3 regions of the Cupriavidus sp. 01L43 genome follow, and region 1 is predicted to be linked to each of the others. Evidence: predicted binding sites of a transcription regulator. Region 1 holds the regulator's gene; each other region holds the start of a gene.
The links. Region 1 encodes sigma-54, which starts transcription at its own class of promoters, with help from an activator protein. Its sites were predicted from a motif close to TGGCANGNAANCTGCTTT; they were not measured.
Positions count from the first base shown of each region.

Region 2: a site for sigma-54 is predicted at 4,395-4,412, ahead of AC1DP9_RS10000 (nitrate- and nitrite sensing domain-containing protein). Genes of this name have one in related genera too.
Region 3: a site for sigma-54 is predicted at 5,358-5,375, ahead of AC1DP9_RS05405 (circularly permuted type 2 ATP-grasp protein). Genes of this name have one in related genera too.

Region 1 is NZ_JBFTSH010000003.1:8,770-19,205, reverse strand. Features, by position in the region: gene hprK (HPr(Ser) kinase/phosphatase) at 1-161, opposite strand, end outside; gene AC1DP9_RS06945 (PTS sugar transporter subunit IIA) at 218-673, opposite strand; gene hpf (ribosome hibernation-promoting factor, HPF/YfiA family) at 1,152-1,505, opposite strand; gene AC1DP9_RS06935 (RNA polymerase factor sigma-54) at 1,556-3,037, opposite strand; gene lptB (LPS export ABC transporter ATP-binding protein) at 3,171-3,971, opposite strand; gene lptA (lipopolysaccharide transport periplasmic protein LptA) at 4,012-4,656, opposite strand; gene lptC (LPS export ABC transporter periplasmic protein LptC) at 4,720-5,355, opposite strand; gene AC1DP9_RS06915 (KpsF/GutQ family sugar-phosphate isomerase) at 5,368-6,351, opposite strand; gene AC1DP9_RS06910 (monovalent cation:proton antiporter family protein) at 6,525-8,504, shown strand; gene AC1DP9_RS06905 (ribbon-helix-helix domain-containing protein) at 8,529-8,912, opposite strand; gene AC1DP9_RS06900 (DJ-1/PfpI family protein) at 8,988-9,566, opposite strand; gene AC1DP9_RS06895 (adenine phosphoribosyltransferase) at 9,702-10,274, shown strand; gene AC1DP9_RS06890 (Na/Pi cotransporter family protein) at 10,422-10,436, shown strand, end outside.
Region 2 is NZ_JBFTSH010000004.1:253,077-263,512, forward strand. Features, by position in the region: gene AC1DP9_RS09970 (RraA family protein) at 1-673, shown strand, start outside; gene AC1DP9_RS09975 (RidA family protein) at 681-1,157, opposite strand; gene AC1DP9_RS09980 (GFA family protein) at 1,235-1,636, opposite strand; gene AC1DP9_RS09985 (DUF2239 family protein) at 1,633-2,256, opposite strand; gene AC1DP9_RS09990 (DUF305 domain-containing protein) at 2,422-2,868, shown strand; gene AC1DP9_RS09995 (YncE family protein) at 2,882-4,354, shown strand; gene AC1DP9_RS10000 (nitrate- and nitrite sensing domain-containing protein) at 4,467-5,786, shown strand; gene AC1DP9_RS10005 (formate/nitrite transporter family protein) at 6,072-6,884, shown strand; gene AC1DP9_RS10010 (bifunctional protein-serine/threonine kinase/phosphatase) at 6,919-8,655, shown strand; gene AC1DP9_RS10015 (epoxide hydrolase family protein) at 8,732-9,988, opposite strand; gene AC1DP9_RS10020 (cytochrome P450) at 10,347-10,436, shown strand, end outside.
Region 3 is NZ_JBFTSH010000002.1:493,974-504,409, reverse strand. Features, by position in the region: gene AC1DP9_RS05425 (DNA internalization-related competence protein ComEC/Rec2) at 1-1,444, shown strand, start outside; gene AC1DP9_RS05420 (MurR/RpiR family transcriptional regulator) at 1,488-2,444, opposite strand; gene edd (phosphogluconate dehydratase) at 2,704-4,590, shown strand; gene AC1DP9_RS05410 (gluconokinase) at 4,779-5,297, shown strand; gene AC1DP9_RS05405 (circularly permuted type 2 ATP-grasp protein) at 5,541-7,016, shown strand; gene AC1DP9_RS05400 (alpha-E domain-containing protein) at 7,052-8,125, shown strand; gene AC1DP9_RS05395 (transglutaminase family protein) at 8,207-9,073, shown strand; gene AC1DP9_RS05390 (proteasome-type protease) at 9,227-10,030, shown strand; gene AC1DP9_RS05385 (alpha/beta fold hydrolase) at 10,070-10,436, shown strand, end outside.

The DNA.
Region 1 (10,436 bases):
AGGTTCAAGTGGCCGACGAGGTCCGCCGCCGAGGTGGCTTCGCGGGCGAATTCCACGTCGAAGGCCCGGTCGGCCCCTTCCAGGCCAGCAACCCACGAGAGCTTGATATCGGCTGCGTTGTCGTCGAAGATCGACTGCGAGGTGACGCCGGTGAGTTCCATGCGCGTATGACTTTCGGGGGCGGACAGGCCGTTTCAGGCGGCCGTTGGGGCGGGAGTCAGGGGTGCCACTGCGTCAGCAGATCATGCACCGCTTCCGACGTGGGCAGTGTGGCGAGGCCCTCGCGCATCTCGCGGTCCGAGAGCAGTTGGGCGATTTCCGACAGGATTTCCAGATGTTGTTGCGTGGCCTGTTCCGGCACGAGCAGGAAGATCAACAGCGACACCGGCTTGCCGTCCGGCGATTCGAACGGAATGGGCTCGGCCAGGCGCATGAAGCCGGCCAGCGGCTGCTTGAGACCCTTGATGCGGCCATGCGGAATGGCCACGCCGGCACCCAGACCCGTGGAACCCAGCGATTCGCGCGCGAACAGGTTATCGGTCACGGTAGCACGCGCCACGCCATGGTTGTTCTCGAACAGGAGCCCGGCTTGCTCGAACACCCGCTTCTTGCTGGTGACGGTGACGTCGAGATGGATGTTGCCGGGTGGCAGCAATTTGGCCAAACGATTCATGGGCGATGCGCGAGAAGTCAGGTTAGCGGGCCGGGGCGCGAAGGCCGTCCCGCCGGATTCGGGGCGAAACTTTGGTACCGAGATCTTGTCTGGGACGCCCGCATTGGAGCGTCCGGCCATTATAGAGCAGGGCTCCACCGCGATTTTGCGATGCAGCGCCGGGGTCGCGGCGGTGCCACGACGTGCCGGCCGGCTTGCCCACCCGGGGTGTCCCGGGGCCGTCCTGTCGTTATTTGTATGGCGGAGCATACACCGAGGCGGGCGGCTTGCGAACACTTGTTCCCATTTTGACCGCTCCCGGGTGCCCCGGGTCGCCCTCCGGCGTGGCAATAAGGTAACGAAACATTCCAGGTGCCCGCACCGTCACTGCCATGGCGCGCGCCCATCAAAAAAGCCGCGCTGATTGCGCGGCTTGAGCTCTTCTTTTCAGTCCTCTGCAGGGTCGGCAACCGCTCTGTTTTCGGTTGCCTGCAGGTGTCTACTGCTGCGTCAGTTGCTGGGCGGCCATCTGGTACTTCACCGCCTCGCGATCGTGGCCCTGTACGCGGTCCTTGTAGCGGATGACCTGGCGGTCGAGCTTGTCGACCAGACAGTCGATCGCCGCATACAGATCTTCATGATGCGCTTCGACGAAGATGTCCTTCCCCTTCAGATGCAGATTGATTTCCGCGTACTGGCGCCGGTCCTTCTCCTTGTGGTTGTCCACCGATAGCAGCACGCTCACGCCGATGACCTGATCGAAATGCCTGACAATTCGCTCCAGTTTCGTTTCCACATACTCACGCAGCGGGGGCGTGATGTCGAGGTGGTGTCCACTGATCTTGAAGTTCATAGCGCTTCTCCTTCTGAAAGAGCCGCACCAGGCAGGCGGTTGCGGCTCGGCTACAAAGTCTTGCGGAGATTGACTGCGGGGATCTTGAGCGCTTCGCGGTATTTCGCCACCGTGCGGCGTGCGACCACGAAGCCTTGCTCACCCAGCAGTTCGGCGATCCGGCTGTCGGAAAGAGGATTCCTGGGGTCTTCGGCTCCTATCAGTTGCTTGATCAGCGCGCGGATTGCCGTGGAGGAGGCCGCGCCGCCAGTCTCCGTAGAGACGTGGCTCCCAAAGAAGTACTTCAACTCGAAAGTACCCATGGGCGTGGCCATGTACTTATTCGTGGTGACCCGGGAAATGGTCGACTCATGTAAACCGAGTGTATCGGCTATTTCCCGCAAAACCAAGGGGCGCATCGCGATTTCGCCATGCGTGAAAAAGTTCTTTTGACGTTCCACAATTGCCTGCGAAACACGCAGGATCGTATCGAATCGTTGCTGGATGTTCTTGATAAGCCACCGCGCCTCCTGAAGCTTCTGCTGCAGGCCTGCCGTCCCCGTTTCGCCCTTCGCGCCGCGCAGGATCTGCGCATACATGTCGTTGATGCGCAGCCGTGGCATGACATCCGGATTGAGCGCCGCGATCCACCCGCTGCCGCTCTTGCGCACGAACACGTCGGGCACCACGAAGTCGGCCTCGGGACGGTTGAACGCGTGCCCCGGATACGGCGCCAGCGAGCGAATCAGTTCGTGTGCCGCCTTCAGTGCTATTTCGTCCACCTGGAGCGCTTTCTTTAGCCGCGTGTAGTCCCGCACGGCCAGCAGTTCCAGATGATGATTGACGATGGTCAGCGCCAGCTCACGATGCGAGTGCTTCAGGCGACGCAATTGCAGGCTGAGGCACTCCGCGGCATTGCGCGCGCCCACGCCGGGCGGGTCGAAGCTCTGCAGCAGGGTCAGGATCGCGTGGACTTCGTCGATCTCGAATTCGAGTTCCTCGGGCAGTTCGGTGCAGATTTCCTCGAGCGAGGCGCTCAGGTAGCCGTCATCGTCGAGCGATTCGATCAGGAAGATGGCCAGGCCCTTGTCGCGCACCGAGATCTTCAGCGGGGCCAACTGCCCCATCAGGTGCTCGCGCAGCGTGGGTTCGGCATCGCGCAACTGCATCGGCGACTTTTCGTCCTCGTCGCCCTGGGGGCGGCGGGCGAAGTCGTCGAGGCTCCAGTCGCTGCCGTAGTCCTCGCTGCCGTTGTCGTTGTAGTTATCGTCCTCACCGCCGGACGCGCCGTCGGTGCGCGCATCGCCGTTGGGCTGCGGCTCGGAAGAGGCCGGCGCGGGGGCGCTCTGGAGGTTGACCGAGCCATCGGCGGCTACCCGCAGCGGGCTTTCGATCCAGTCGTTTTCGCGTTCGAGCAGGGGATTTTCGGTCAGCGCCTGTTCCACTTCCTGCTGGAGTTCAAGCGTCGAGAGCTGCAACAATCGAATCGACTGTTGCAGCTGCGGGGTCAATGCCAGATGTTGCGAGAGACGAAGCTGAAGCGACGGTTTCATGCGACCTATTCTATGCGCATCCTTCCGACTATGGAACGGAAATTGCTATCGCCTATCGCTCTGACTTCCTGATCGACCCCGGCTGTCGCCGTGGAGGCCGGGAGAAGCGCGGCCGCACGCGGCGGCCGATGGGTCACATGCGGAAGTTTTCGCCCAGGTACACGCGTCGCACGGACTCGTTGGCGATGATTTCCTCAGGCTGGCCGGCGGCCAGCACCGTGCCTTCGCTGATGATGTAGGCGTGGTCGCAGATGCCGAGCGTCTCGCGCACGTTGTGGTCGGTGATCAGCACGCCGATGTTGCGCGCCTTCAGGAAGCTCACGATGCGCTGGATTTCGCCCACGGCGATGGGGTCCACGCCGGCGAACGGCTCGTCCAGCAGGATGAAGCGCGGCGCGGAGGCCAGCGCCCGGGCAATTTCCACGCGGCGGCGCTCGCCGCCGGAGAGCGACAGCGCCGGGTTGTTGCGCAGATGGGCGATCTGCAGGTCATCCAGCAGCGAATCCAGGCGGCGTTCGATCTCGGCCTTCGGCAGCGGCTTGCCCTTCTCCAATTGCAACTCGAGCACGGCGCGGATGTTTTCCTCGACGTTGAGCTTGCGGAAGACCGAGGCCTCCTGCGGCAGGTAGGACAGGCCCATGCGGGCGCGCTCGTGGATCGGCAGGCCGCTGATGTGCTGGTCGTCCAGCACGATGTCGCCCTCATCCAGTGCCACCAGGCCCACGATCATGTAGAACGACGTGGTCTTGCCGGCGCCGTTCGGACCGAGCAGGCCGACCACCTCGCCGCTCTTCACGTCCAGCGAGACGTCCTTGACCACGGTGCGCGAACCGTAGCGCTTCTTCAGGTGGCGCACGACCAGCGTGCTGCTGTCGGTACGGGCGGCCGACGGGGCTGCGGAGGCGTTCGGGGCGAGCGTGGCGGAGTCGTTCATCAGGTCAATGCATGCGTGACGCGGCGGGCGCGTCCGGGGTTCAGGGCTTGCCGGGCGCGGGCGCCGGCTTCAGTTCCAGCGGCGGTGGCGGCGCGGCGGCGCCGCTGGCCGGGTCCGCGCGCGGCGAGAGCACGGCGCGCACGCGGCCGGACGGGTTGCCGGTGGAGGTGTTGTTGTCGCCGCCGGCAGCCGTGTAGTACTCGTTGCGGCTGTCGTAGGTGATCACGGCGCCGCGGATCTCGTCGACGGTCTTCGCGCCGGCGATGCGCGCCGCACGGGCGTGGCCGATCAGCTTCGACATTTCCTGCTTGCCGTCGTACTCGATGCGGTCGCCCCAGCCGTCGATGTATTCGTCCACGCCGTCGCGCTTCTGGCGGATATACGCCTGGCGGCCCGGATTGGCCGTGGCCACCGCGTACTGGTAGCCCTCGGGGTCGGTGCGGATCTGCGCGGCGTCCGACTTCAGCACCATCGTGCCCTTGGTCAGCACGACGTTGCCGGTCAACGTGTAGATCTGCTTCACGTCGTCATAGCTGGCGTTGTTGGCCTCCAGCACCAGCGGCTTGTCCTTGTCGGCACGCTCCGCCAGGGCCGGCTGGGCCAGGGTCGCGCCGAGCGCGGCGATTGCCACCGCCAGGGCGGGCACGATGCGGCGACAGGACAACGTCGTCAGGGATGGGGTCATGTTGGTCAGCTGAGAGAATGACGGGCGATCCGTTGCCGGCGCCTGGCGTGCTTGTTGTTGTGCTTACTGCGTGGTCCGGGCCTGCCCCGACGGCGGATTCATGACGATGGTGCCGCGTACGTTGCCGAGCAATTGTACTTCGCGCGTGACATTGTTGAAGACCAGTCCGTTGGCCGTCATCACCGACGGGCCGCGCGTGAGTTGTACCGCTTTATCGGTCTTGACGATGTCGTCATTGACCAGCAACTGGAAATATTGCGATGCAGCGGTCATGCGCGGGTCCTTCGACGGATCCACGCCGGGTTGCCGTACCAGGAAGGCATTGCCGTACAGGTCGATGACCGAGCCCTCCGAGTTCATCACGCCCCGGTCCGCGTTGACCGTGACCGGGGGGCGGTCCGGCTGGTAGGCGCGCATGGCCGGCGTGGTCACCTCGTAGGTCTGGTCGTCCTCGAAATGGATCATCTTCACGCCGGTGAAGCGCATCTTGGTGGCGCCGGTCGTGTCCAGTTCCGTGGCCGAGAAGCGGTCCATGTAGTAGTCCGCCTCATGGCGCTTGGCGCGGTTCTGGGCGGCCTCGTCCTCATGGGGCGAGTTGATCTGCACCAGCCAGAACGTGCTGCCGGCGACCATCGCCATCAGCAGCAGCGGCAGCAGCCGCATGACCAGACCGGAGATCCTGCCGAAGAAGTCGCGCATCGCCGGCCCCGCTCAGATGACCTTGGCGCGGGTCAGGTCATGGATGTGGAGCGCGCCCACGAGCTTGCCGTCGCCATCGACCACCAGCAGCTGGTTGATGCGGTTCGCTTCCATGATCTGCACGGCTTCCACGGCCAGCTGGTCCTGGTTCACCACGTGGGGGTTACGGTGCATGACCTCGCCGATGGGCACGGTGCGCCAGTCGCGCGGGGTTTCCAGCAGGCGGCGCAGGTCGCCGTCGGTGAACACGCCGATGGCGTGGCCGTCCGGGTCCACCACGGCCGTCATGGCCAGGCCCTTGCGGGTGATTTCCATCAGTGCCTGGGCCAGCGGGGTGTTTTCACGCACCTCGGGCACGCCGTTGCCGGTGCGCATGACGTCGCGCACGTGGGTCAGCAGCTTGCGGCCCAGCGCGCCGCCCGGGTGCGAACGGGCGAAGTCTTCCTCGCCAAAGCCGCGCGCGTCCAGCACGGCCACGGCCAGGGCGTCGCCCAGCGCCAGCGCCGCCGTGGTGCTGGCCGTCGGGGCCAGGTTCAGCGGGCAGGCCTCCTGGGCCACGGCGCCGTCCAGATGGGCATCGGACAGCTTGGCGAGGTTCGATTCCGGGTTCCCGGTGACCGAGATCAGCCCGGCGCCGATGCGCTTGACGATCGGGACGATCGACAGCAGCTCGGCCGTCTCGCCGGAATTGGAGAACGCAATCAGCACGTCGTCGCGGGTGATCATGCCCAGGTCGCCGTGGCTGGCCTCGGCCGGGTGCACGAAGAACGACGGCGTACCCGTGGAAGCCAGCGTGGCCGCCACTTTGCGGCCGATATGGCCGGACTTGCCGATGCCGGACACGACCACGCGTCCGGTGCAGCCCAGGATCATCTGGACCGCCTTGGTAAACGCGGGCGTCAGTCGGTCAGCCAGCGCGGAAACGGCGTCGGCTTCGATCTGGAGGGTATGGCGGGCGAGCTTAAGTGCTCGTTCCGCATCGAAATTGGCTATCATGGCGACGAAGTATACCAACGAATGCGATGGCGACCGGCCCGGCTTTTCTGCCATGGGGTCCGGGCGACCGCCGCTTGCCGTGTTTCCCCGGCGAGGCACCGATGCCGGGACGGCGCGCGTGCCCGGCCGGCTCGTTCCAGGTCAAGCCCCAAGTCTTCCCCGAAGCCCGCCGAATGCATTCTCCGCTGGAACTGACCCTCGTGCTGCTGGCCGCCGCCGTTCTTGGCGTGGTGGCCTTCCGCATGCTGCAACTGCCACCCATGCTGGGCTACCTGGCGGTGGGCATCCTGATCGGTCCCCACGCGCTCGCGCTGGCCAACGATTCCGCCCAGACCAAGTACCTGGCCGAATTCGGCGTGGTCTTCCTGATGTTCTCGATCGGGCTCGAGTTCAACCTGGGCAAGCTCCGCTCGATGAAACGGCTCGTATTCGGGCTGGGCGGCTCCCAGGTGGTGCTGACGATGCTGCTCGTGGTAGCGGCCGGATGGGCGCTCTCGGCCTGGATCGGGCTGACCTGGCAGGCCTCGGTGGCGCTGGGCGGGGCGCTGGCCATGTCCTCGACGGCCATCGTCTCCAAGATGCTTTCCGAGCGCATGGAGCTGGAGGCGGAGCACGGCCGCAACATCATCAGCGTGCTGCTGTTCCAGGATCTGGCCGTGGTGCCGCTGCTGATCGTCATCCCGGCGCTCTCGCGCGACCCCGGCGAGCTGGCGGCGGCGCTGGGGGTGGCCACGGTCAAGATCGTGGTGGCCCTCGGCCTGATCTTCTTCCTCGGCCAGCGGGTGATGAGCCGCTGGTTCCACGTGGTGGCGGCGCGGCGCTCGCAGGAACTGTTCATGCTGAACCTGCTGCTGGTCACGCTCGGCATGGCCGCGCTGACCGAGCGGCTGGGTTTGTCGATGGCGCTCGGCGCGTTCATGGCCGGCATGCTGATCTCGGAAACGCCCTACCGGCATCAGGTGGAGGAGGACATCAAGCCGTTCCGCGACGTGCTGCTGGGGCTGTTCTTCGTCACCATCGGCATGCTGTTGAACATCAATGTGGTGATCGACCACATCTGGCTGGTGCTGGGCCTGCTGTTCGTGCCGATCCTGTTCAAGCTGGTGCTGATCACGGTGCTGGCGCGGCTGTTCGGCTCCCGGCAGGGCGTGGCCATCCGTACCGGGCTGGGGCTGGCGCAGGCGGGGGAGTTCGGCTTCGTGCTGCTGAACCAGATCGATGGTATCGGGTTGGTCGATCCGGTGCTGATCCAGGTCATCCTGGCCTCGATGCTGCTGTCGATGCTGGCGGCGCCGTTCCTGATCCAGTACAGCGACACCATCGTGCTGCGCTTTGCCGCCAACGAATGGCTGATGCAGTCGCTGAACATGACCCGCATCGCCGCCCAGAGCCTGCAGACCGAGAAGCACGCGATCATCTGCGGATTTGGCCGCAGCGGGCAGAACCTGGCGCATATGCTCGAGCGCGAGGGCATCAACTACGTGGCGCTCGACCTCGACCCGGACCGCGTGCGCGAGGCCGCCGGGGCCGGTGACACCGTGGTCTATGGCGATGCCGGCCGCCGCGAGGCGCTGATCGCCGCCGGTATCCATCGCGCCGCCGCGCTGATTGTGACCTATGCCAACACGCCGTCGGCGCTGCGGGTGCTGCACCACGTGCAGGAGCTGGCGCCGGCGCTGCCCGTGATCGTGCGGACCGTGGACGATTCCGAGCTGGACACGCTCCAGAAGGCCGGCGCCACCGAGGTGGTGCCCGAGATCATCGAGGGCAGCCTGATGCTGGCCTCGCACGCGCTGGTGCTGCTGGGTGTGCCGATGCGCCGCGTGGTGCGCGGCGTGCAGCAGGCCCGTGACGCGCGCTACAGCCTGCTGCGCGGCTACTTCCACGGTCGGGACGACGAAGAGGACATGATCGAGCGCGACACCGTGCGGCTCCATTCGGTCTCGCTCGGCGCCGAGCACACGGCCGTGGGCCGCCGGCTGGGCGCGCTGGGGCTGGAGCGGATCGGGGTGGAGGTGACGGCGGTGCGCCGGCGCGGCATCCGCGCCTTCGATCCGCAGCCGGAGACCGTGCTGGAACCGGGCGATATCGTGGTGCTGCGCGGCACGCCGGAGGCACTGGAGTCCGCCGAGGAACGGCTGCTGCGGGATTGAGCGCCTCTATATATAGAGAGCGGCTCAGGAATTGAGGGAGGAGCCTTCGCCGCCCCAGGACGGCGGCAGGCCGTCCAGCACCGCGTGGGCGTCAAGTGATCGGATCGGCACGTGACTATCGGCTGGAATCCGCCCTTCGCCCTGCAGCATCAGGTAACGCAAACAGCACACACGCAGGAATGACGCGAAATTGGCCGACAGCGACACTTCGCCGCGATGCTCGGCCAGTTCGTCATGGAGCCGGGTCAGCAACTGGTTGACCGTCATCGCGTCGCGCTGCGCCAGTTCCTCCAGCACTTCCCAGAACAGGTTTTCCAGGCGGATGCTCGTGGCCACGCCGTGCAGCCGCAGCGAGCGGGACTGGGTCTGGTAGGAATCCGGATTGGCCCGGACGAAGATCTCGCACATCGGCATGCCTCCTGCGACAGCGGCGCCGGGGCGGGCGCCGCGTTCGGAAGGCTCTACTGTACGTCGACTGGATGACTACTGGGTGATCCGGGTCCCGAGCACGGTCAGGAACTGGGCCAGCCATGCCGGGTGGGCCGGCCACGCGGGCGCGGTGACGAGGTTGCCGTCGGTATGGGCCTGATCGACCGGAATATCGGCGTACTTGCCGCCCGCCAGCCGGACTTCCGGCGCACAGGCCGGGTAGGCGGAGCAGGTGCGGCCTTCGAGCACGCCGGCCGCGGCCAGCAACTGGGCGCCGTGGCAGACCGCCGCGATCGGCTTGTTCGCCGTGGCGAAGTGGCGCACGATCTCCAGCACGCGGTCGTTCAGGCGGAGGTATTCGGGGGCGCGGCCGCCCGGAATGACGATTGCGTCATACGCAGCCGGATCGACATCGGCAAACGTCGCGTTCAGCGTGAAATTGTGGCCGCGCTTCTCGGTGTAGGTCTGGTCGCCCTCGAAGTCGTGGATGGCCGTGGCGCAGTGGTCGCCGGCCTTCTTGTCCGGGCAGACGGCGTGGACCACGTGGCCCACCATCTGGAGTGCCTGGAAGGGCACCATCGTTTCGTAGTCTTCGGCGAAGTCGCCAACCAGCATCAGAATTTTCTTGGCCATTGCAGTCTCCTGTATGGTTACGGGTGTCCGGAGCCGGTCCAGACCGGCCGGGCCATTGTGCGGCGGCCCTGCGCGGGGCGGGTGGTAGCCCGTTACCGCAGGCGGCACGCGATTTCCATTTCGACGCAAATCCCCATGGCAGATTCCCTCATCCAGTCCCCCGACCTCGGCGACGTCACCGGTTACCTGCGTGACCGCATCCGCACCGTGCCGGACTGGCCCCAGCCCGGCGTGATGTTCCGCGACATCACCCCGCTGCTGCAGAACCCCAAGACCCTGCGCGTGCTGATCGACGTATTCGTGCACCGCTACATGGACCAGGAGCTGGACCTCGTGGCCGGCATCGACGCGCGCGGCTTCATCCTCGGCTCGATCATCGCGTACGAGCTGAACCTCGGCTTCGTGCCGATCCGCAAGAAGGGCAAGCTGCCGTTCCAGACCGTGGCCGAGGAGTACGAGCTCGAGTACGGCAGCGCCACCGTGGAGATCCACGCCGATGCCTGCAAGCCCGGTGATCGCGTGCTGCTGGTCGACGACCTGATCGCCACCGGCGGCACCATGATGGCCGGCCGCAAGCTGCTGGAGCGTCTGGGTGCGACCGTGGTGGAGGGCGCGGCGATCGTCGACCTGCCTGAACTCGGCGGCTCGAAGCTGTTGCACAAGAGCGGCCTGCCGCTGTTCACGGTTTGCAATTTCGAGGGCCACTGAGCCCTGCGCCCGCGCCCGCCGTTGTTTTCCCCTCCATTGCCGGGTCCGGGGGCGCGGCGCATAATGCCCCCTTGACAACAACATGATGACCGGGCGGAGCCTCGATTGCTGACATCGGCACCGGTCACGAAGGAATAAGGACGCGCAATGGGCGTACTTCTC
Region 2 (10,436 bases), on a different contig from region 1:
CATCGTGACCGATATCGCGCGTGTATCACCGGACCTCGTAGCACGTGCTTCGCAATTCGCCTCCTCGCTGCTGGCGGATGTCAATGGCCGCCGCGGCGGCATGCACGGCCGCGTGGCGCCGCTGGATCCTCGATCCCGCTTGTGCGGGACGGCGCTGACTGTCGAGGTTCGCCCCGGAGACAACCTCATGATTCATGCCGCAATTGCGATGGCAAGGCCCGGCGATGTCATCGTTGTCGATGGCAAGGCGGATCAGACGTGCGCCCTGATGGGCGCGATCATGGCGAACCAGTGCCGGGCCAAGGGCGTGGCAGGGGTCGTTCTGGACGCGGCCGCGCGTGATCGCGACGAGATTGGCGAACTGGGTTTCCCGATGTACGCCGTCGGGACGAATGCCAATGGCCCGACCAAGCTTGTCCCCGGCCTGATCAATCACCCGGTCCAATGCGGCGGCGTGACCGTACGCCCGGGCGATCTGATTGTCGGAGATGCCGACGGCGTGGTCGTGATCGAACGCGAGAAAGTCGCCACCATACTTGAACTTGCGGCGGATAAGCTGGAAGCAGAACGCAAACGGATTGCCAATATCCAATCCGGCGCGGAGACAAGCCCCGCCTGGCTTGCCTCTGCGCTATCGGCCTCGGGGGTGCTTGCGCCGGGGCAGGTGCTATAGAGCCCCACTACACAGGCCGCACCGTAAAAATAAAATCCACTTCTATCGACGCGCCTTTTGGCAATTGCAATACACCAACAGACGAGCGAGTGTGTATGCCGACGTCGCCAAGCACCGCATACAAGACGTCAGAGGCGCCGTCGGCGACTTCGCTTTGCATCGTGAAGTCTGGCGCGCTTCGCACAAATACGGTGATGCGCGGCACCGCCTGTATGGCGTCGAGCGTTCCGCAGCTTTTCTTGATTAGAGACAGGGCACGCAGCGTCGAAGTCCCTGCTGCACGACGCGCTTCGTCGAGCGAAATGGAGTCGCCCACTACGCCAACGAAGCGCACCGTTTCCCCAACTCGCGGGATTTGGCCAGCAACGTAGGCTACGTTCCCATCCACCAAAACAGGCGTGTACTTTCCACCGATCTTGATTTCCTCGTCCGGATCAAATCCGAATTCCGCCGCGATCTGCCGCAGCTTGTCGTCTCTTGTCATGAGCACCTTCACCAACGCTGTCGAAAGGGTAAAGCGTAATCGATTGCGCTGCGTTTGTCTGAGATGACGCCGGCCGTCTAATCGAATTCATCGTACTGTGGCAGTTGGTCAGTAATCGAATACCACGGCGCCTTGGAGCCCACGAAGATATGCGCACTGGGACGAATGCTGGGCGTGTCGGCGAGCGTGCCCAAGGTGACGTGGACGAAGGCGCCATCACGAACCACCGAGAACATCAGGCTTCCGCATCGCTTGCAACGGACATCGTGAGACGCCTTTGCGTCACCGAAAATCAATACCTCGTCCTCGCCTTGCGTGATCTGCAATTTTTCGCGCTCGATCCCTGCGAAGGGCTTGAACGCGGAGCCTGTCGAGCGCCGACAATTTGAACAGTGGCAGTTCAACGCGTAGGCGAATTCGTCATTTACCGAGTAACGGACCGCACCGCACAAGCATCCGCCAGCGAGCAATGGTTTCATGGCTGCCTCCTGGCTTCCGCACCACCCCCAAACCCCAGCCACACCACATGCCCGCGCACGTCCTCCGGCCAGCCGGCGATCAGTTCGTCCATGCGTTGCCGGTCATCCGCGAACAGCGCGCGGGACGCTTCCTCGAAGCCCGGAAGATCCCCGGCGATGGCGGACATGAAGTGATACGCGCGCTCCCGCGCTACGCGGCGGTTATCGCCATGGGCATTGGCGCGGCGTGCCTCTTCCACGAGCTTGCGCAGCGCCACGGAGGCGCCGCCCGGCTGCTGGGCGAGCCAGTCCCAGTGGCGCGGCAATAGCGTGACCTCGCGCGCCACGACGCCTAGTTTGGGGCGGCCCCTGCCGCGCGGCGCGTCCGGGGTGTCTTCCTGATCGGCGGCATCGGCACGCCCACCTTCCGGGCTAAAACGGGCGACGATGTCCGCATCGCTGCCGCGTGTGTCGATGTCGATGGTGCGCCCGGTGGCGTTGTCGAACACCAGCACCGGGCCGCTGGGTTGCCCGTCCATCGCCCGCCTGACCGCGAGCGCAACCACGCCGAACGGGCCGGAGGCGAGGCGGCGATGGCCTTCGAAGGCGGTATGGGACGGAAGATGATCGATTGGGCTCATGGTGGCTCCCCGTGATGACGTCCACAATTTATACCCGGATAAAATTAAAGTCAATATTACCCGGGTATAAATTTACCCTGAGGTGGCGAGGGAATAACAGCAGGGTGTCCTGCGTTTACGGGGCATGCGGCCGCAACCAGGCCGCCACCCTTCGCGAGGAGCCCCGTGCCCAGTCATCACCGATCCCCATCACCACCGCTAAAGTTCCTCCTGCCGTTATTGGCCGCCCTTGCGCTGCCCGCCGTCGCCGCCCCGCTCGCCGGCCCTGACAGCGCCGCGTTCCTGTGGGAAAGCGATGCCGCCATGACAAAAATGATGGACGACATGGCGGTCAAGCCCGGCGGCAACGTCGACGAGGACTTCGTCGCGATGATGATTCCCCACCATCAGGGCGCCATCGACATGGCCATGGCCGAGCTGCGCCACGGCAAGAACGAGCAGCTCCGACGCATCGCGCAGGAAATCATCGTCGACCAGTTGCAGGAGATTGCCGCGATGCGGCTCGCGCTCGGACAGCCCCTGCCCCCATCCGCGCCGGCGCCCACCCGCCCGGATCCGGCCCAATCGGCCAGCCAACCCACCACCCCCAGCCATTCCGCTCACGCGCACTGATGCGCCCACGACCATGACAAGACATTCCCTCAGGAACACCCTCTCCCTCATGCTGCTGCTCGGCGCGGCCAGCGCGGTTCTGGCCGGGCAGGCGCCGGGACCGTCGACGGCCCCGGACGTCCCCATCAGCCACCGCGACCGCCTCTATGCCGCCGAGCAGTTCTCCAACACGGTTTCCGTGACGGACCCGGCGGACAACCGGCTGCTGGGCGTCATCCGCCTGGGCGACCCTGCGCCGGGCAACTTCAGCCCGCTGTATCGCGGTCAGGTGCTGGTCCACGGGATGGGCTTCTCGCCGGATCACCGCACGCTTGCCATCGTGTCGATTGGGTCAAACTCGGTGTCGTTCATCGACACGGCTACCAACGCCGTCAAGCACGTCACCTACGTGGGACGGTCGCCGCACGAGGCGTTCTACACGCCGGACGGCAAGGAGGTCTGGGTCACCGTGCGCGGGGAGAACTACATCTCGGTGATCGACGCCGCCACGTTCCAGGAAAAGACCCGCATCACCGTGGCCGACGGCCCGGGCATGCAGATCTTCTCGCCCGATGGCAAGTACGGCTACATCTGCTCGTCGTTCAATCCGGAAACGGCCGTGGTCAGCGTGGCCGACCATCAGATCGTGGGGCGCGTGAAGCAGGAGAGCCCGTTCTGCCCGAACATCGCCGCCACGCCTGACGGCAAGCAGGTCTGGTTCACGCTCAAGGACGTCGGCAAGGCCCAGGTGTTCGAGGCCCGCCCGCCCTTCCGTCTGATCAAGACGCTGGAGACTGGCCCGATCACCAACCACGTGAACTTCGCCCACACGGCGGCGGGCGACTTCGCCTACATCACGGTGGGCGGGCTGAATCAGGTCAAGGTGTTCCGGACCGATGACTTCTCCCAGGTCGCCACGATTCCGGTGGGCAGCCTGCCGCACGGCATCTGGCCCTCGGGCGATGGCACGCGCATCTACGTGGGGCTGGAGAACGCCGACCAGCTGGCCGCCATCGACACCGCCACCAATCAGGTAGTCGCCAACGTGCCCGTCGGACAGGCGCCGCAGGCCATCGCCTATGTGCCGAACGCCGTGCCTGAGGGCGACGGCACGCAGGGGCTCCAGCCGCTGGGGGTGGCCGGGCAGACCACGCAGCTGAAGCTGCATGGCGTCGCGAACGGCAAGCCTGTGGCCACCGACCATGCGCCGACCAGCGTCACGCTGTTCGATCAGGGGCTGCTCCAGGTCCTGCAGGCATCGGCCACCGGGTTGCAGCCCAAGCGCCCCTATGTGCTGGCGCTCGCCACCCGCGCGGATGGCAGCGGCCCGCTGGAGCCGCTCGCCGCCTTCATGGCGAATCCGGCGGGCTCGGCCATCGTCAATGCGATTGGTCCGATCCGGCAGGTGGTGCGGGACGATGCGGGGGCCGGCGCGCGCCGCTATCTCGTGATCGCCCCGTCCGAGAACGGCAAACCCGGCGCGCCTGTGCAGGTGCAGGCGCTGTAGCCGGTCCGGGGGGCCGGGAAGGTACGGCGGATGATACAAATGGCACGACATTTGCGTAGTACCTGGCAAATGCGTAGTACCCATCCCGGCCGCGCCCCACATTCCCAGCACAATGCCCCTTTCCGCCTCAACCCTCGTCCTTCGGGCCAAGCAGCTCGAAATCGAGGCCGTCCGCCTGATGGCAAGCCGCGTGGAGTTGGCCGACCTGATCGGCCAGCTGATCCACGCCTTGCAGCGTGAACGGGGGGCCAGCAGCATCTTCCTGGCCTCCGGTGGGCAACGGCTGGCGCAGGAGCGCCAGACGGCGATGGGCGAGGCGGTCCACATCGCCTCCCGGCTGGGCGAGCGCTTCGCCAGCCAGCTGGAAGCGGGCCATACGGGCACGGCGTCGATGGTGTCGTTGATGGCCTGGGTCCAGCTCGATCTGGCCACGCTGCCGGCGCTGCGCCAGTCCATCGATCAATGCCAGACCACCGCGCACGACGCCGTGGCGGCGTTCAGCCGCCTGATTGCCGCGCTGCTGGAGCTGATCTTCCATCTGGCCGATGTGGCCATGTATCCGGGCATCGCCCGGCCGCTGGTGGCCTTCGTCTACCTCGTGCAGGGCAAGGAAGCCGCCGGGCAGGAGCGGGCCGTCGGGGCGCAGATGTTCGCCTCCGGCACCTGTGCGGGCACTGCGCCGCAGCGCGTGCAGCAGTTGGTGGAAGCCCAGCAGCGCAGCTTCCAGATGTTCGAGCGCTTCGCCGACCCGTCGCTGCTCGCCGCATGGCGGCAACGGCAGGCCAGCGCCGCGGTCGCCGCGCAGGACGGCATGCGCCGCACGCTGCTGACCACGCCGCCGGGCACGGCGCTGGTGCACGACGACAGCGAGAAGTGGTTCGAAGTCTGCAGCGAGGTCATCACGGGCATGTGGACGCTGGAGATGCAGGTGGTGCAGGACCTGCGCAAGGCCTGCGAGGCGCAAATCAAGCGTTCCCAGGCCGATCTCCAGGATTCGGCCGGGCTGCTGCGCCAGCTACTGGACAACCCACCGCCCCATACCCATGCCGTCGAGCGCTTTTTCGATGTGGCCGAGCAACCCGCCGCCGCCCCTGTGCTGCCGGGCATGCCCGATGCCGGAAACGGACCCGCCGAGGTGCACGCCACCACCGTCACGTCGCTGGAGCGCCTGCTGCGCCAGCAGTCGGCGCGGCTGGCCCAGACCGAAGTGGAACTCGATGCCGCCCGGCGCGCGCTCAAGGAGCGCAAGGTGATCGAGCGCGCCAAGAACGCGCTGATGACCCGCATGGGGCTCAGCGAGGACGCCGCGTTCCGGGCCTTGCAGAAGGCGTCGATGGACAACAACCGCCGGCTGGCGGACATTGCCGAAGCGACCCTCTCGCTCACCGGCCTCGCCCTGCCCCCACAGGACGACGATGAGCACCAGGATTGAACCCGCCCGGCCGCGCGCACCAAAAGCGGGCGGCCCATGCACTACCAACGCCCCCTAGATCGTCACTTGCCCCAACCCGGCCCAACCCGGCCCCACCCGGCCCCACCCGGCGGCGGGCATGGAACGTGCGTCAGCACTGACATCGGGCTGATGACGGCCCGGCAGTGCATCACCTTGTAAAGCATCAAGGATGACGGCGTCCTGTCACGTGCCGGCCATAGGCCGGGCGGACGGACGCCGTTTGTCTTTTCTGAGCCAAACGAAGGAAACGGAGAGGAATACCCCATGGCCTATCTCGCCCCCACCGAGTTCGTCACCAAGATGGTCGATGCCGGAGAGTCCAAGCTGCTGATGTCCACGCGTGACACGCTGATCCGGTCCTATATGGCCGGCGCCATCCTGGCGCTGGCGGCAGCCTTCGCGGTGTCCATCACCGTCAACACCGGCAACGCGCTGGTTGGCGCGCTGCTGTTCCCGGTTGGCTTCTGCATGCTGTACCTGATGGGCTTCGACCTGCTGACCGGCGTCTTCACGCTCGCGCCGCTGGCCGTGCTGGACCGCCGCCCGGGCGCCACCTGGAGCGGCGTGCTGCGCAACTGGGGCCTGGTGTTCTGTGGCAACCTCGCCGGCGCCGTCACCGTGGCGTTCTTCATGGCCATCATCTTCACCTTCGGCTTCTCCGAAGCCCCGAACGCCATCGGCCAGAAGATCGGCCACATCGGCGAAGGCCGCACCGTGGGCTACGCCGCGCATGGCGCCGCCGGCATGCTGACGCTGTTCATCCGCGCCGTGATGTGCAACTGGATGGTCTCCACCGGCGTGGTGGCGGCCATGATGTCGACCTCGGTGTCCGGCAAGGTCATCGGCATGTGGATGCCCGTGCTCGTGTTCTTCTACATGGGCTTCGAGCACTCCATCGTGAACATGTTCCTGTTCCCGTCGGGCCTGATGCTGGGCGGCAACTTCACCCTCATGGACTACCTGATCTGGAATGAAATCCCGACCGTGCTGGGCAACCTGGTGGGTGGCCTGACCTTCGTGGGCATCACGCTCTACAGCACGCACTACAAGTCGGCCAGCAAGCGCGCGCTGGGCTGATCGGATCACTACCCGGTATCGAGGCGACCGCGCCATGTCCGGCGGGCTCCAGGTCAGCGTTGGCCAACACTCGGACGCTGGCCGGAAGGCGGTCAACCAGGACTTCCATGGCGTGACCCACCCCGCCGGCCACCACCGCGTGACCAAGGGGGTCGCGCTGGCGCTGGCGGACGGCATCAGCAGCAGCGCGGTCAGCCAGATCGCCAGCGCCGCCGCCGTCCGCACCTTCCTCGAGGACTACTACTGCACCTCCGAAGCCTGGACCGTGCGGCGGGCGGCGCAGTGCGTGCTGGCCGCCGTCAACTCCTGGCTCCACGCGCAGAGCCGTCACAGCGAAGCCCGCTTCGACCGCGACCGCGGCTACGTCTGCACATTCAGCGCGCTGATCTTCAAGGCGCGGGAGGCCCACCTGCTGCACGTGGGCGACGCGCGCGTCTATCGGCTGCATCGGCACACGCTGGAGCAGCTCACCGTCGATCATCGGGTCTGCGTGTCGGCCTCTGAGGCCTATCTGGGCCGAGCGCTGGGTGCGAGCCCGTCTGTCGAAATCGACTATCGGACGTGGGGCGTGGAGCCCGGCGAGATCTACCTGCTGGCCACCGACGGCGCCTACGAATACCTGGAAGCCGCCGATGTCCACCAGGCCCTGACCGCCAGCGACGACGACCTGGACCGCGCCGCGCAGACGCTGACGGCGCTGGCCCTGACGCGCGGCAGCGAGGACAACGTCACGCTGCTGCTGGCCCGTGTCGACGCCCTGCCCGAGCCCGGCGCCCGCAACGCGATGGCGCAGACCGGGCACCTGACCCTGCCGCCGCCGCTCACGCCCCGCATGCAGTTCGAGGGCTACACCATCGTCCGGGCGCTGCATGGCAGCGCGCGCAGCCACGTCTATCTGGCGACGGACGACCACAGCGGACAACACGTCGCGCTGAAAACGCTTGCCGTCGATCAACGCGACGATGCGGCCCATCTGGAGGGCTTCCTGCTCGAGGAATGGGTCGCCCGACGCATCGACAACCAGCACGTGCTGCGCCCCCACGCGGCGGACCGGCCCCGCAAGCACCTGTTCGTGGCGATGGAGTACCTCGAAGGCCAGACGCTGGCGCAATGGATGATCGATCATCCCCAGCCCGACCTGGACGCCGTGCGCGGCATCATCGCCCAACTGGCCACCGGCCTGCAGGCGTTCCACCGGCGCGAGATGCTGCACCAGGACCTCCGCCCCGAGAACGTCATGATCGACCGCTCGGGCACCGTCAAGATCATCGATTTCGGCTCGGTCCACGTGGCAGGGCTGGCCGAGGCCACGCGGCCGCCCCACGCCGCCATGCCGGTCGGCACGCTTCAATACACCGCGCCGGAGTACTTCGTCGGCGATGACGGCACGGCGGCCTCCGACCTGTTCTCGCTGGCCACCCTCGCCTACCAGATGCTGACCGGCAAGCTACCCTACGGCCTGCAAGTCACGCGCATCCGCGACCGCGCCGACGTCCGCCGCCTGCGCTACACCAGCCTGCGCGAGCAGCGCCCCGAACTCCCGGCCTGGGTCGACGACACCCTGCGGCGCGCCCTGCACTCCAACGCGCTGAAGCGGCACGAAGCCCTGTCGGAATTCGTCCAGGCATTGCGGGCGCCCACCGAGCCGCTCTGGCAACGCGCCACGCCCCCGCTGCTGGAGCGAAACCCGCTGCGGTTCTGGCAAGCGCTGGCGGCACTGCTGGGGGTGGCGGTGGTGGTCTTGCTGGGGCTGCGGGTAATGGGGGTGTAGCGGAATGGACGTAAAAAACCCGCCCAGCCTTGCGGCCGGGCGGGAAATCGCTTCCACGGGAAGGTCGGCGAAAGGGTTAGCGCACGGGTTGGCGCACCGATTTGAATGCCGCGCGGAGTTCCTCGGCAAACAGTTGCGGCTGCTCCCAGGCGGCGAAATGCCCGCCCTTGGCGGCCTGGTGGTAGTACATCAGCGAGGGGTAGGCCTGCTTGCTCCAGCTTTCCGGCGCGCGGTAAATCTCGTGCGGGAATACGCTGATCGCCACCGGCACCTTGATCTCGCGCGTCTTCTGCGCGTCGGCGCTGAAGTTGTTGTTATTGTTTTCCCAATAGAAACGCGAGGACGAGGCGCCCGTATTCGTCAGCCAATAGAGGGTGATGTCATTCAGGATCGCGTCCCGGGACACCACGCGCTCGGGCACGCCGTCGCTGTCGCTCCATTGCACGATTTTCTCGTAGGTCCAGGCGGCCAGGCCCAGTGGCGAATCAGACAACGCGTAGCCAATGGTCTGCGGCCGGGTCACCATCATTCCGCCGTAGGCGGCATTACGGCCGAAGAAGGTGCTCAGCGACTGGTAGGCATCGCGCTCCGGAGCGGTCAGTTCCGACGGCGGCGCATCGCCGCTGAGAATCGACTTCATCAGCGGACCCGGCACGGTGGCGGGCATATTCAGATGGATGGCCAGCAAGCCCTTCGGCGCCTGCCGCGCGAGGGCATCGGAAATGACCGAGCCATGGTCGCCACCCTGTGAAACATAGTGCGTATAACCAAGCCGCTTCATCAGGACATCCCACGCGCGCGCGGTGCGGTCCGGCCCCCAACCCAGTTCGGTGGGCTTGCCCGAAAAGCCGTAGCCGGGAATCGACGGAATCACGACATCGAACGCGTCATCCGCCGAGCCGCCAAAGGCGGTGGGGTCGGTCAGCGGGCCAATCGTCTTGGTGAACTCGAAAACCGAGCCCGGCCAGCCGTGCGTCAGGATGACCGGCAGGGCCTTGGGGTTGCGCGAGCGGACGTGGATGAAATGAATATCCACCCCGTCGATCGTCGTGACGAATTGGGGCAGCGCATTCAGTTCCTTCTCGGCCTTGCGCCAGTCATATTGGGATCCCCAATATTTGACGAGTTCCTGAACCTGCGCCGTCTGGATGCCCTGGGATTGATCGCTGACGATTTCCTTGTCGGGCCAGCGCGTGGCCGCAATCCGCTTGCGCAAATCGTCGAGCTGGCGCTGGGGCACATGCACCTTGAACGGACGAATACTCTCGTCGGTGCTGGCGCGCTGCGCGGCGGCAGCCTTCGGCGCCGAATCCGCGGCAAATGCCGGCTGCATGGCGCCGGCAAAGCCAAAGGCCGCGAGCACTGCCGCGCCAGAAATGGCCCGGCGGGCCAATGCGAATTGCCAAACGGATGGGGTCACTGCACGGGACATAAAGATTTCTCCTGGTTGATTCGCCCAATGCAAAGAAGTGGGCTTGTAGGGGGCTTGTACGAACCCACGCAGTGTGACCGCCAAGTGCCCGCCCAACGTGTCGCCAATGCACGGTTTTGGCTCGCCATGTATCCTCACGCGGCCAGATACATTGCGATACAGAGTCGGATGGATGGCGCGCCGGCCGGCTGATATAACTGGCCCGAAATTCGGCACCGGTACTCCCTTCGTCCCCCTCCTCAAGACCAAGAAAAAAGTGATGAACTTCGAATCATTCGCCTCCCCCGCCTTTTTCACGAATCCGTATCCGCTGTACGACCAGATCCGCAGCGCGGGCGCCCTGCTGCCG
Region 3 (10,436 bases), on a different contig from region 1:
ATTCGGTGCGGTGGCGGCGATCTTTCTTGCCGCGCGGGAACCGCCGCAGCGGGCGAGGGCGGAGGGGCGGTGGCACAGGGCGAGGGCGGCTGTGGGGGCAACGCTGACGGGCGCCGCACGCACGCAGTGGGCGGTGACAGTCGGGCTCGTGCCGCTGACGCTGCTGCTGTTTGGGCAGGTGTCGGTGGTGTCCTGTCTTGCCAATGCTGTCGCCATTCCGGTGGTGAGCTTGCTCGTCACGCCGTTGGCGCTGGCGGGTGCTGTGCTGCCGGTGATTGTGGCCAGGCCGCTGCTGGCGGTCGCGCATACGACGATGACGTGGTTGTCCGATGCGCTCGCCTGGCTTGCGGCGCCAGCGTGGGCCGTTTGGGAAGCGGCGCAGGCGGGACCCGTCTGGATGGTGTTGGCGTCTGCCGGGGTGGTGTTCGTGTTGATGCCTCGCGAGCGGGCGCCGGATGTTCGGGCGGCAACGCCTTTGCGCGGCGCGCGGCCTGCTCGGCCCGCACGGCGTACGTGTCCGGCGGTGCGCGCACCGCCACGCTGGTGTGGGGCGTTGCTGATGATGCCGATGCTACTGGCGGGCCGGACGCCCGTACCGGAAGGGGAGGTCCGTGTCACGGCGCTCGATGTCGGGCAGGGCACGGCGGTGCTGGTCGAAACCAAGGCGCATGCGCTGCTCTATGACACGGGGCCGGGATACCCGTCGGGGGCCAGTGCCGGCGGGCAAGTTATCGTGCCGTGGCTGCGGGCGATGGGCGTGCGGCGGCTCGATGCGCTGATGGTCAGTCACGAAGATGCGGACCATGCCGGCGGCGTGCGCGAGGTGCTGGCCGCGGTGCCGGTGGGGCGGCGGCTGACGGGGGCGCCGCTCGATCACGGGCTCCTGATCGGATCGGCGCCGACAAAAGGCGGTGTGGCGAGCAATGCGGCGCCATGGCAGCCATGCGAGGCTGGCGCGGCATGGACGTGGAATGGCGTGCGCTTCGCCATCCTGCATCCGTCAGTGTCGGACCTCGGCAGCGCGCGGCTGGCGAGCAATGCACGCAGTTGCGTGTTGCGCGTGGCCACGGCGCACCGCAGCTTGCTGCTGACTGGCGACATTGGCGTGCGCGAGGAACAGGGGTTGATTGCCGCGGTGCCGCCGGAGGATCTGCGTGCCGATGTCCTGCTGGTGCCGCACCATGGCAGCGGCACGTCGTCGGGCGCGGCGTTCCTGCGTGCGGTGCAGCCAGAGGCGGCGGTGTTTCAGCTCGGATATGGCAACCGCTACCGGCATCCGCGCGACGATGTCTGGCGGCGGTATGGGCGCCAAGGCATCGCGCGGTATCGGACGGATGAAACGGGCGCGGTGTCGATCGTCACGGCGGGGTCGCGACTGGCGATTTCGTCATTCCGGCAGCGGGAGCGGCGGTACTGGCGCGATGCACCGGCGGCGCCGCGTTAGGCGTCGGCGCCAGCCCGGGTTGTCTCGGGAGGGCGGGGAGGCGTCAGCTGCGCGAACCAGCGCGCGCGGTCTTCGGCGTCTTGGTCGCCGGGGTTTTGGCCGTGCCGCCGGTGCCGCCGGTGGCAGCCGCCACCGCTTCGCGGGACGCCGGCGCCTCAGGCGCGGCGCCGCCGATGCGGCGCTCGCGCAGGTGCGCCTTGGCACGTTGCAGGCCGGCCGCGACGGTGTCAGCGCGCTCCAGCGCCACGCCGGCAGCGAGCACGTCGCCGAGTACGAGGTGGCTGATGCGGGAGGTCATCGGCGTGTAGACCTCGCTGTCTTCCTCGACGTCGGAGAACACGCAGACGTCGGCCAGCCGGGCCAGCGGCGAGCCGCTGTGGGTCAGCGCCAGCACGCTTGCGCCGCTGGCGCGGGCGAGCGTGGCGGCGGTCAGCATGTCCCAGGTGCGGCCGCTGTTGGAGACCAGCACCGCCACGTCGCCAGGGCGCAGCAACGCGGCGGACATGCTGAAGACATGCGGGTCCGAGTAGGCCGTGGTGGGAATGCCGAGGCGGAAGAATTTGTGCTGGATATCGAGCGCGACGATGCCCGAGTTGCCGCAGCCATAAAACTCGATGCGGCGCGCGCTGGCCAGCAGGCGGATGCCGTGCTCGATCTGGTCGGCCGACAGCGCGTTGCGGACCGCCATCAGTGTGGCGATGGTGCGGTCGAAGACCTTGCCGGCGATGTCGGCCGGGCGGTCGTCGGCCTCCACGTCCTGGTGGACGAACGGCGTGCCGCCGCCCAGGTTCTGGGCGAACTGGAGTTTGAACTCCTTGAAGCCGTCGTAGCCCAGCGCGGCGCAGAAGCGGGCGATGGTCGGCTGCGAGACGCCGGCGCGTTCGGCCAGTTCGGGCATCGACAGGCGAATCACGCTGGCGCCGTGGCGGGTGACGTAGTCAGCCAGACGGCGTTCGGACGGACGGAGCGTGTCGTAGACGGCAAGGATTCGGTCGCGCATGGTGGTGCGGGTCTCGGTTGGCCATCGGCGTGGCCATTCTGGGGATTGAAGATGTAGAGATTCTACACAGAATGACATGGGGATCGATCGGGAATCGTGGGCATGCCCCCTTAGGACTTTCCCGTATTTGCGTCGACAGCATCATATTTTCGCGAGAAAGCGGCTTCCGGCAGGCGGGAGGCCAAGGCTATAATGTAGAAAATCTACATATCGACGGGCGGTTCTTTGCCCGGCGCTCCCCACGAGGAACATTGTCGCCATGACCCAATCCGTTCACGCCGAGGTGTCGGCCGTTACGCAACGCGTTGTCGAGCGCAGCCGCGCGAGCCGCGCCGCCTATCTGGCGCGCTGCGAGCGGGCACAGCGGGAACTCGGCCCGCTGCGCGGCATGTCGTGCGCGAATCTGGCGCACGGTTACGCCGCGCTGCCGGCCGACGACAAGCTCAAGCTTCGCGTCGAGCACGCCCCGAACCTCGGCATCGTGACCGCGTACAACGACATGCTGTCGGCCCACCAGCCGTACGAGCGGTATCCGAACGTGATTCGCGAGGCGGCCCGCGCGGTGGGCGGCGTGGCCCAGGTGGCGGGCGGCGTGCCGGCGATGTGCGATGGCATCACGCAGGGCAACGCTGGCATGGAGCTGTCGCTGTTCTCGCGCGACGCCATTGCCATGGGTACGGCGGTCGCGCTCTCGCACAACACCTTCGATGCCGCGCTGATGCTCGGCGTGTGCGACAAGATCGTGCCGGGCCTGCTGATGGGGGCGCTCCAGTTCGGCCACCTGCCCATCGTCTTCGTGCCCGCTGGGCCGATGGCGACCGGTCTCTCGAACAAGGAAAAGGCGCGCGTGCGCCAGCTCTACGCCACGGGTCAGGTTGGTCGCGATGTCTTGCTGGAGGCCGAATGCGCCGCCTACCACGGCGCCGGCACCTGCACCTTCTACGGCACGGCCAACAGCAACCAGTTCCTGATGGAAATCATGGGCTTGCACATGCCGGGCTCGGCCTTCGTGCACCCGGAAAGCGGACTGCGCGATGCGCTGACGGCGGCCGCGGCACAGCGCGCGCTGGCGCTGATCGCGCGCGGCAACGCGTACACGCCGCTCGCCCAGATCGTGGACGAGCGGGCCATCGTCAACGCCATGGTCGGCCTGCTGGCCACGGGCGGTTCCACGAACCATACGATCCACCTTGTCGCCATGGCGCGTGCCGCCGGCATCGTCATCGACTGGAATGACTTCGACCGCCTGTCGGCGGTCACGCCGCTGCTGGCGCGCGTCTATCCGAACGGCTCGGCCGATGTGAACCACTTCCACGCCGCCGGCGGCGTGGCCTATGTGATTGGCCAACTGCTCGAAGCCAGGTTGCTGCACGAGGACGTCCAGACCGTGATGGGGCAAGGGCTGGCGCGCTACACCGAGGAGCCGGTGATGACCGACGGCGCGCTGCGCTGGCGCGACGGTCCGACCACGAGTGGCGATGCCGCCGTGCTGGCACCGGCGTCGGCGCCGTTCTCGAAGGAGGGCGGGCTGCGCCTGATGGCCGGCAACCTCGGCCGGGGCGTGATCAAGGTGTCGGCCGTGGCCGACGAGCACCGTATCGTGGAGGCCCCGGCCCGCGTGTTCGACTCCCAGGAGGCGCTGCAAGCCGCCTTCGAGGCCGACGAACTGAATCGCGACGTGGTGGCGGTGGTCCGCTTCCAGGGGCCGAACGCCAACGGCATGCCCGAGTTGCACCGCCTCACGCCGGCACTCGGCGCACTACAGGATGCCGGCCACAAGGTGGCGCTGGTGACCGATGGCCGCATGTCGGGCGCGTCCGGCAAGGTACCGGCGGTGATTCATGTGGGTCCGGAGGCGCTTGTAGGCGGCCCGTTGGCGCGGGTGCGCGATGGCGACCGGATTCGTGTGGATGCCGTAGCCGGCACATTGACCCTGGTCGGCGATGCCGCCGCGCACGCAGAATTCGCCGCGCGCATCCCGGCGACCGCTCCGGACGACGATTTTGCGCGCTTCAGCATGGGGCGCGGTCTGTTCGGACTGTTCCGGCGCCATGCCCGGATCGCCGAAGAAGGCGGCAGCGCCCTGGACTTGTCCGAGGCCGACGCCGCGCCCGCTGTCCAAACGGRCGGCGTGGTCGCACAATAGGCGGGCGCCCAACTTGCCCTGCACGCACTTAGTCGTCGTTTAGTCATCGTTTAGTCGTTTTACGATTTTCAGCAATCGCCGCGGCCAGGTATCTCCATGCCGCGGTGCACCTTCGCGCCACGTCTTTCGCGCCCGAAGGCTACCGACAAGGATGGCCCGACCATCCGACCATGATCGACGGAGCAGACATGATCTATATCCTGATGGGCGTTTCCGGCAGCGGGAAAACCACGGTCGGCCAGTTGCTGGCCAGCCAACTGCATTGCGGCTTCCACGATGCCGACGCCTTCCACAGCGAGGCCAACAAGGCCAAGATGCACAACGGCATTCCGCTGACCGATGAGGACCGCTGGCCCTGGCTGGCCGCGATGCGCGCCGCCATCGACACCGCCCGGGCCGAGGGCCGCACCCACGTTTTCACCTGCTCGGCGCTGCGCCAGACCTACCGCGACCGCCTGACCCCGCCCGACGGCGGTGTGACCTTCGTCTTCATGAAGGGCGACGCCGGCACCATCGGCAGCCGGCTGTCGGCGCGCACGGACCATTTCTTCAACCCGGCGCTGCTGCAAAGCCAGTTCGACACCCTCGAGGAGCCACGCGACGCGCTGGTGCTGGACATCCGCCGCACGCCCGAGGCGCTGGTCCAGGACATCCTGGACAAGTGCCCGCCCGAGTCGGCCGCCTGCTCCGGCAAGCCCGCCGCCTGATCTGAACTGACCTGAAGCCGCCAGCCAGCCCTTGGCGCCGTGCCTTCGGCGGCGCCTGGCTGGCAAGCATCTTGCTAAACCGATTCACGTGCCGGCGCGCGTGACCCTTGCGGGTTTTGCCGGTACGGATATGCTGAAAGAGCCAACTCGACAAGGCATCGACAAACGGGCGACCGGGGAGACGGCACGGCACGGTCAGTACGAGGCCGGCGCGGGCGCCCATTTCACGAAGGAGCGGCCATCATGGCGGCGCGGTTTTTCGACGAGATGCTGGAAGGGCGGGAGGACGGAGCAGTGGCGGCCATCGAGGCCGGACAGACGCTGCCGTCAGGGGCGGTCAGGGCCCACTACCGCAATTTTGCGGACTGGATCGGGCGGCAGTCCGGTTCGACGATGGACAACAAACGCGCCGAGGCGGACCTTATCTTCCGGCGCGTGGGCATTACCTTTGCCGTCTACGGCGACAAGGACGAGTCGAACAGCGGCACCGAGCGCACGATTCCGTTCGATGTGATTCCGCGCATCTTCCCGGCCAGCGAGTGGGCCACGCTCGAGCGCGGCCTGCGCCAGCGCGTGGCGGCGCTGAACCGGTTCATCCACGATATCTACCACGGCCAGGACATCATCCGCGCCGGCGTGATTCCGCCCGACCAGATCTACAACAACGCCCAATACCGGCCGGAGATGCTCGGCGTGGATGTGCCGCGCGACATTTATGCCCATGTGGCCGGCATCGACGTGGTGCGGGCCGGCGAGGGCGAGTTCTACGTGCTCGAGGACAACCTCCGGGTGCCGTCCGGCGTTTCGTACATGCTGGAAAACCGCAAGATGATGATGCGGTTGTTCCCGGAGCTGTTCGCGCGCAACCGGGTGGCGCCGGTGGCGCACTATCCCGACCTGCTGCTGGACATGCTGCGCAGTGTCTCGCCCCAGAACATCGCCGATCCCACCGTGGTCGTGCTCACGCCGGGCATGTACAACTCGGCGTACTTCGAGCATGCATTCCTGGCTCAACAGATGGGCGTGGAACTGGTGGAGGGCAGCGACCTGTTCGTCGAGGACGAGCACCTCTATATGCGGACCACGCAGGGGCCGCAGCGCATCGACGTGATCTACCGGCGCGTGGATGACGACTTCCTTGATCCACTCGCATTTCGTCCAGATTCGGCGCTCGGTGCGGCCGGGCTGCTGTCGGTCTACCGGGCCGGCAACGTGACGATCAGCAACGCCATCGGCACGYGCGTGGCCGACGACAAGTCGATTTACCCCTACGTGCCGGACATGATCCGCTTCTATCTGGGCGAGGAGGCCATCCTCAACAACGTGCCGACCTATATGTGCCGGCGCCCGGACGATCTCCAGTTCGTGCTCGACCATATGGCCGACCTCGTGGTCAAGGAAACCCACGGCGCGGGCGGCTACGGCATGCTGGTCGGACCGGCGGCCACGCGCGCCGAGATCGACCAGTTCCGCGAGGTGGTGAAATCGCGCCCCGAGCAGTACATCGCCCAGCCGACGCTGGCGCTGTCCACCTGCCCGACCTATGTGGAGTCGGGCATCGCGCCGCGCCATATCGACCTGCGGCCGTTCGTGCTGTCGGGCAAGGAGGTGCGCATGGTGCCGGGCGGGCTGACCCGCGTGGCGCTGCGCGAAGGGTCATTGGTGGTCAACTCCTCTCAGGGGGGCGGCACCAAGGACACCTGGGTGCTGGAGCGCTGAGCCATGGAACACGCCGATCGCCGGGAGAACCCATCATGTTGAGCCGCACCGCCGACCATCTGTTCTGGATGTCCCGCTATACCGAGCGCGCCGAGAACACCGCGCGCATGCTCGATGTCAATTACCAGACCTCGCTGCTGCCGCAGTCCGCCGAAGTGGCCGAGCAGGGCTGGTGGGCGATGCTCGATATTTCCGAGCTGACCCACGCCTTCGACCACAAGTACGGGCTGCTGCACCGCGACGACGTGATCGACTTCATGGTCCGCGACATGACCAATCCGTCGTCGATCATGAGCTGCCTGCGCGCGGCGCGCGAGAACGCCCGCGCGGTGCGCGGCTCGCTGACCACCGAGGTCTGGGAGACGCTGAACACCACCTGGCTGGATGTGCAGCGCATCATTGCCGAGGGTGAGCTGCGCGACGACCCGTCCCGCTTCTTCGAATGGGTCAAGTTCCGCTCGCATCTGGCGCGTGGCGTGCAGTTCGGCACCATGCTCAAGGACGACGCCTTCCACTTCATGCGGCTCGGCACCTTCCTGGAGCGGGCGGACAACACCGCGCGGATCCTCGATGTCAAGTTCCAGGCCTCCGGCCGGCGCGACGAGGACGATCTCGCTTTCCAGGGCGGCCAATCGCAGAGCCAGAGCCAGGGCGGGGGATTCCGGAGTCAGTCCCAATCCCAGTCCCAGGACGGTAGCGGGCAGTCCCAGAGCCAGTTGCAGAACGATGACCTGAACCGCGAGCAGAACGACTTCTATCACTGGGCAGCCGTGCTGCGCTCGGTGTCCGGCTTCGAGGTGTATCGCAAGATCTATCGCGCCGTGATCACGCCGCAACGCGTGGCGGAGCTGTTGATCCTGCGGCCGGACATGCCGCGCTCGCTGGTGTCGAGCATGGACGAGGTAGTCGCCATTCTCGCGCTGGTGGCCAACCAGCAGTCGTCGGAGACGGAGCGCCAGGCTGGTAAACTCCACGCCGACCTGAAATACGCGCGCATCGACGACATCTTCGCCGTTGGCCTGCACGCCTACCTGACCAGCTTCCTGGAGCGCATTGGCGATCTCGGCAACGGCATCAGCCGGGACTTCCTCGTCCCGCTGGCTGCCTGACGAGGTGCCGGGCACGCCACACCGTTGCCGGATCGGGCGGGTGGCGGGCCGGGCACCGGTCGCCGCGGCGCGTGCCCTATCGTGAAATACAAGATCCACCACAAGACGGTCTACCGTTACACCGAGCCAGTGCGCCGCAGCGTGCACGAACTGCGGCTCGCGCCGCGTTCGGGGCCGCTTCAGTCCGTGCAGGGCTGGACGCTGACCGCCCCGGGCAACCTGTCCGAGGCCCGCGACGGCTTTGGCAACATCGTCCATAACTTCACGCTGTCCGGCCCCGCCCAGACGATTTCGATCACGGCGACTGGCGAAGTAGAAGTGATGATTTCGCCTCTCGATGAGGTGGAGTCGCCCGGCCACCATGGCTTCCACGACCAGCCGGACGCCGGCGAGTCGCGCGTGTCACCCCTGTACTTTGCCGCCGCCACGCCGCTCACGCAGGCCCCGGCCGCGCTGCGCGCGTTCGCCGCGCCGTTCCTGGCCGCCGGCCACGACGTGCCGACGTTGCTGGCGCTGGCCGATGGCATCGCGGACCGCGTGCGCTACAGCGCCAACACCACCCACGTCGGTACCAGCGCCGCCGATGCCTTCGCGCTCGGCAGCGGCGTCTGCCAGGACCAGGCGCAGGTGATGGTGGCCGCGTGCCGCGCCTTCGGCATTCCGGCGCGCTATGTCAGTGGTTACTTCTATGACCCGGCCGCCACGTCGATGGCCAGCCACGCCTGGGCCGATGTCTGCCTGGACGCCGCCAGCGCGCTCTGGTGCAGCATCGACGTGACGCACCGTTGCCTGACCGATGGCCGTCACGTACGCCTTGCCGTGGGGCGTGACTACGCCTCGGCTGCACCAATTCGGGGCATTCTGGAGGGCGGGACGGGCGAGACGATGGAAGTCGAGATCGCCATCACCCCGATTCCGCCGATGCCAGCGGTACCGGTCGCTGACTGACCCCACCCCGGGCAGCAATCCTTTCCATCAGACGGCCGTTCGAAGCGACCGATGCCGCCGAGGCGGCTCGCGCCGCGCTAGGGCGCTAGAATGCAAGCTTGCCCCTGAGCGCGCCGCCGAGCCGGCGCGCGGCCAAAAACCAACAAGATTCCCATGACGTACTGTGTAGCCATGCGGCTGGATGCCGGCCTGGTATTCCTGTCAGATTCCCGCACCAACGCCGGCGTGGACGCCATTTCCACGGCCCGCAAGATGACCGTGTTCGAAGAGCCGGGCGACCGCGTGATGGTGATGATGACCGCCGGCAACCTCGCGATCAGTCAGTCGGTGCGCCAATGCCTGGCAGAGGGCCGCGACGAGAAGCGCTCGCTGTGGACCGCGCGGGACATGTTCGAGGCCGCTACCATCGTCGGCGACGCCGTGCGCGCCGTGCACAAGCGCGATGCCCATGCGCTGCGCGATGCCGGCATCGAATTCAACGTGAGTCTGGTCTTCGGCGGTCAGATTCGCGGTGAGCGGCCGCGCCTGTTCAATATCTATGCGGCCGGCAACTTCGTCGAATCGACACCGGAAAATTGCTATTTCCAGATTGGCGAGGCCAAGTACGGCAAGCCGATCATCGACCGCGTGGTGTCGCCGTCGCTGCCGCTGGGCGAGGCCGCCAAGTGCGCGCTGATCTCGATGGACTCGACGCTGAAATCGAATATCTCCGTGGGCCTGCCGCTGGACCTGCTGGTCTATGAGGCCGACGCGCTGCGCGTGACTCGCTTCGTCAGTATCGACGAACGCAACGCCTACTTCCGCATGATTCGCGACACGTGGGGCCACCGCCTGCGCCAGGTGTTCGGCGAGATCTGCAACCCCGAGTGGGATGCGGCGGAGCCGGCGGAATTCCCGCTCGCGCGCGATGACGCCGACCGCTGGGGCCAGCCGGTCCGGGCCCGCCGCGAACACTGATCGCCGCTTCCCCGGCATTCCACCCTCCCAAGACGCCGCATGCGCGACATCCTGCTGTTTTCGCACGCCAACGGCTTCCCGGTGCGCACGTATCGGAAGCTGTTCGGTGCACTGGAAGACGATTTCGATATCCGCGCCGTGGAGCGCTACGGCCATGACCCGAAATACCCGGTCACGCGCGAGTGGCCGCATCTCGTGGAGGAATTGCTAGACGAGCTGGACCGCGCCACGCGTGATGGCACCGAGCGCCCGGTGTGGCTGGTCGGCCATTCGCTGGGCGGCTTCTTGTCCCTGATGGCCGCGCTGCGCCGGCCCGCGCGGGTGCGCGGGGTGGTCATGCTCGACTCGCCGGTGATTGCCGGCTGGCGCGCCGGGCTGCTGCGTTTCTCGCAGATATTCGGCCTCG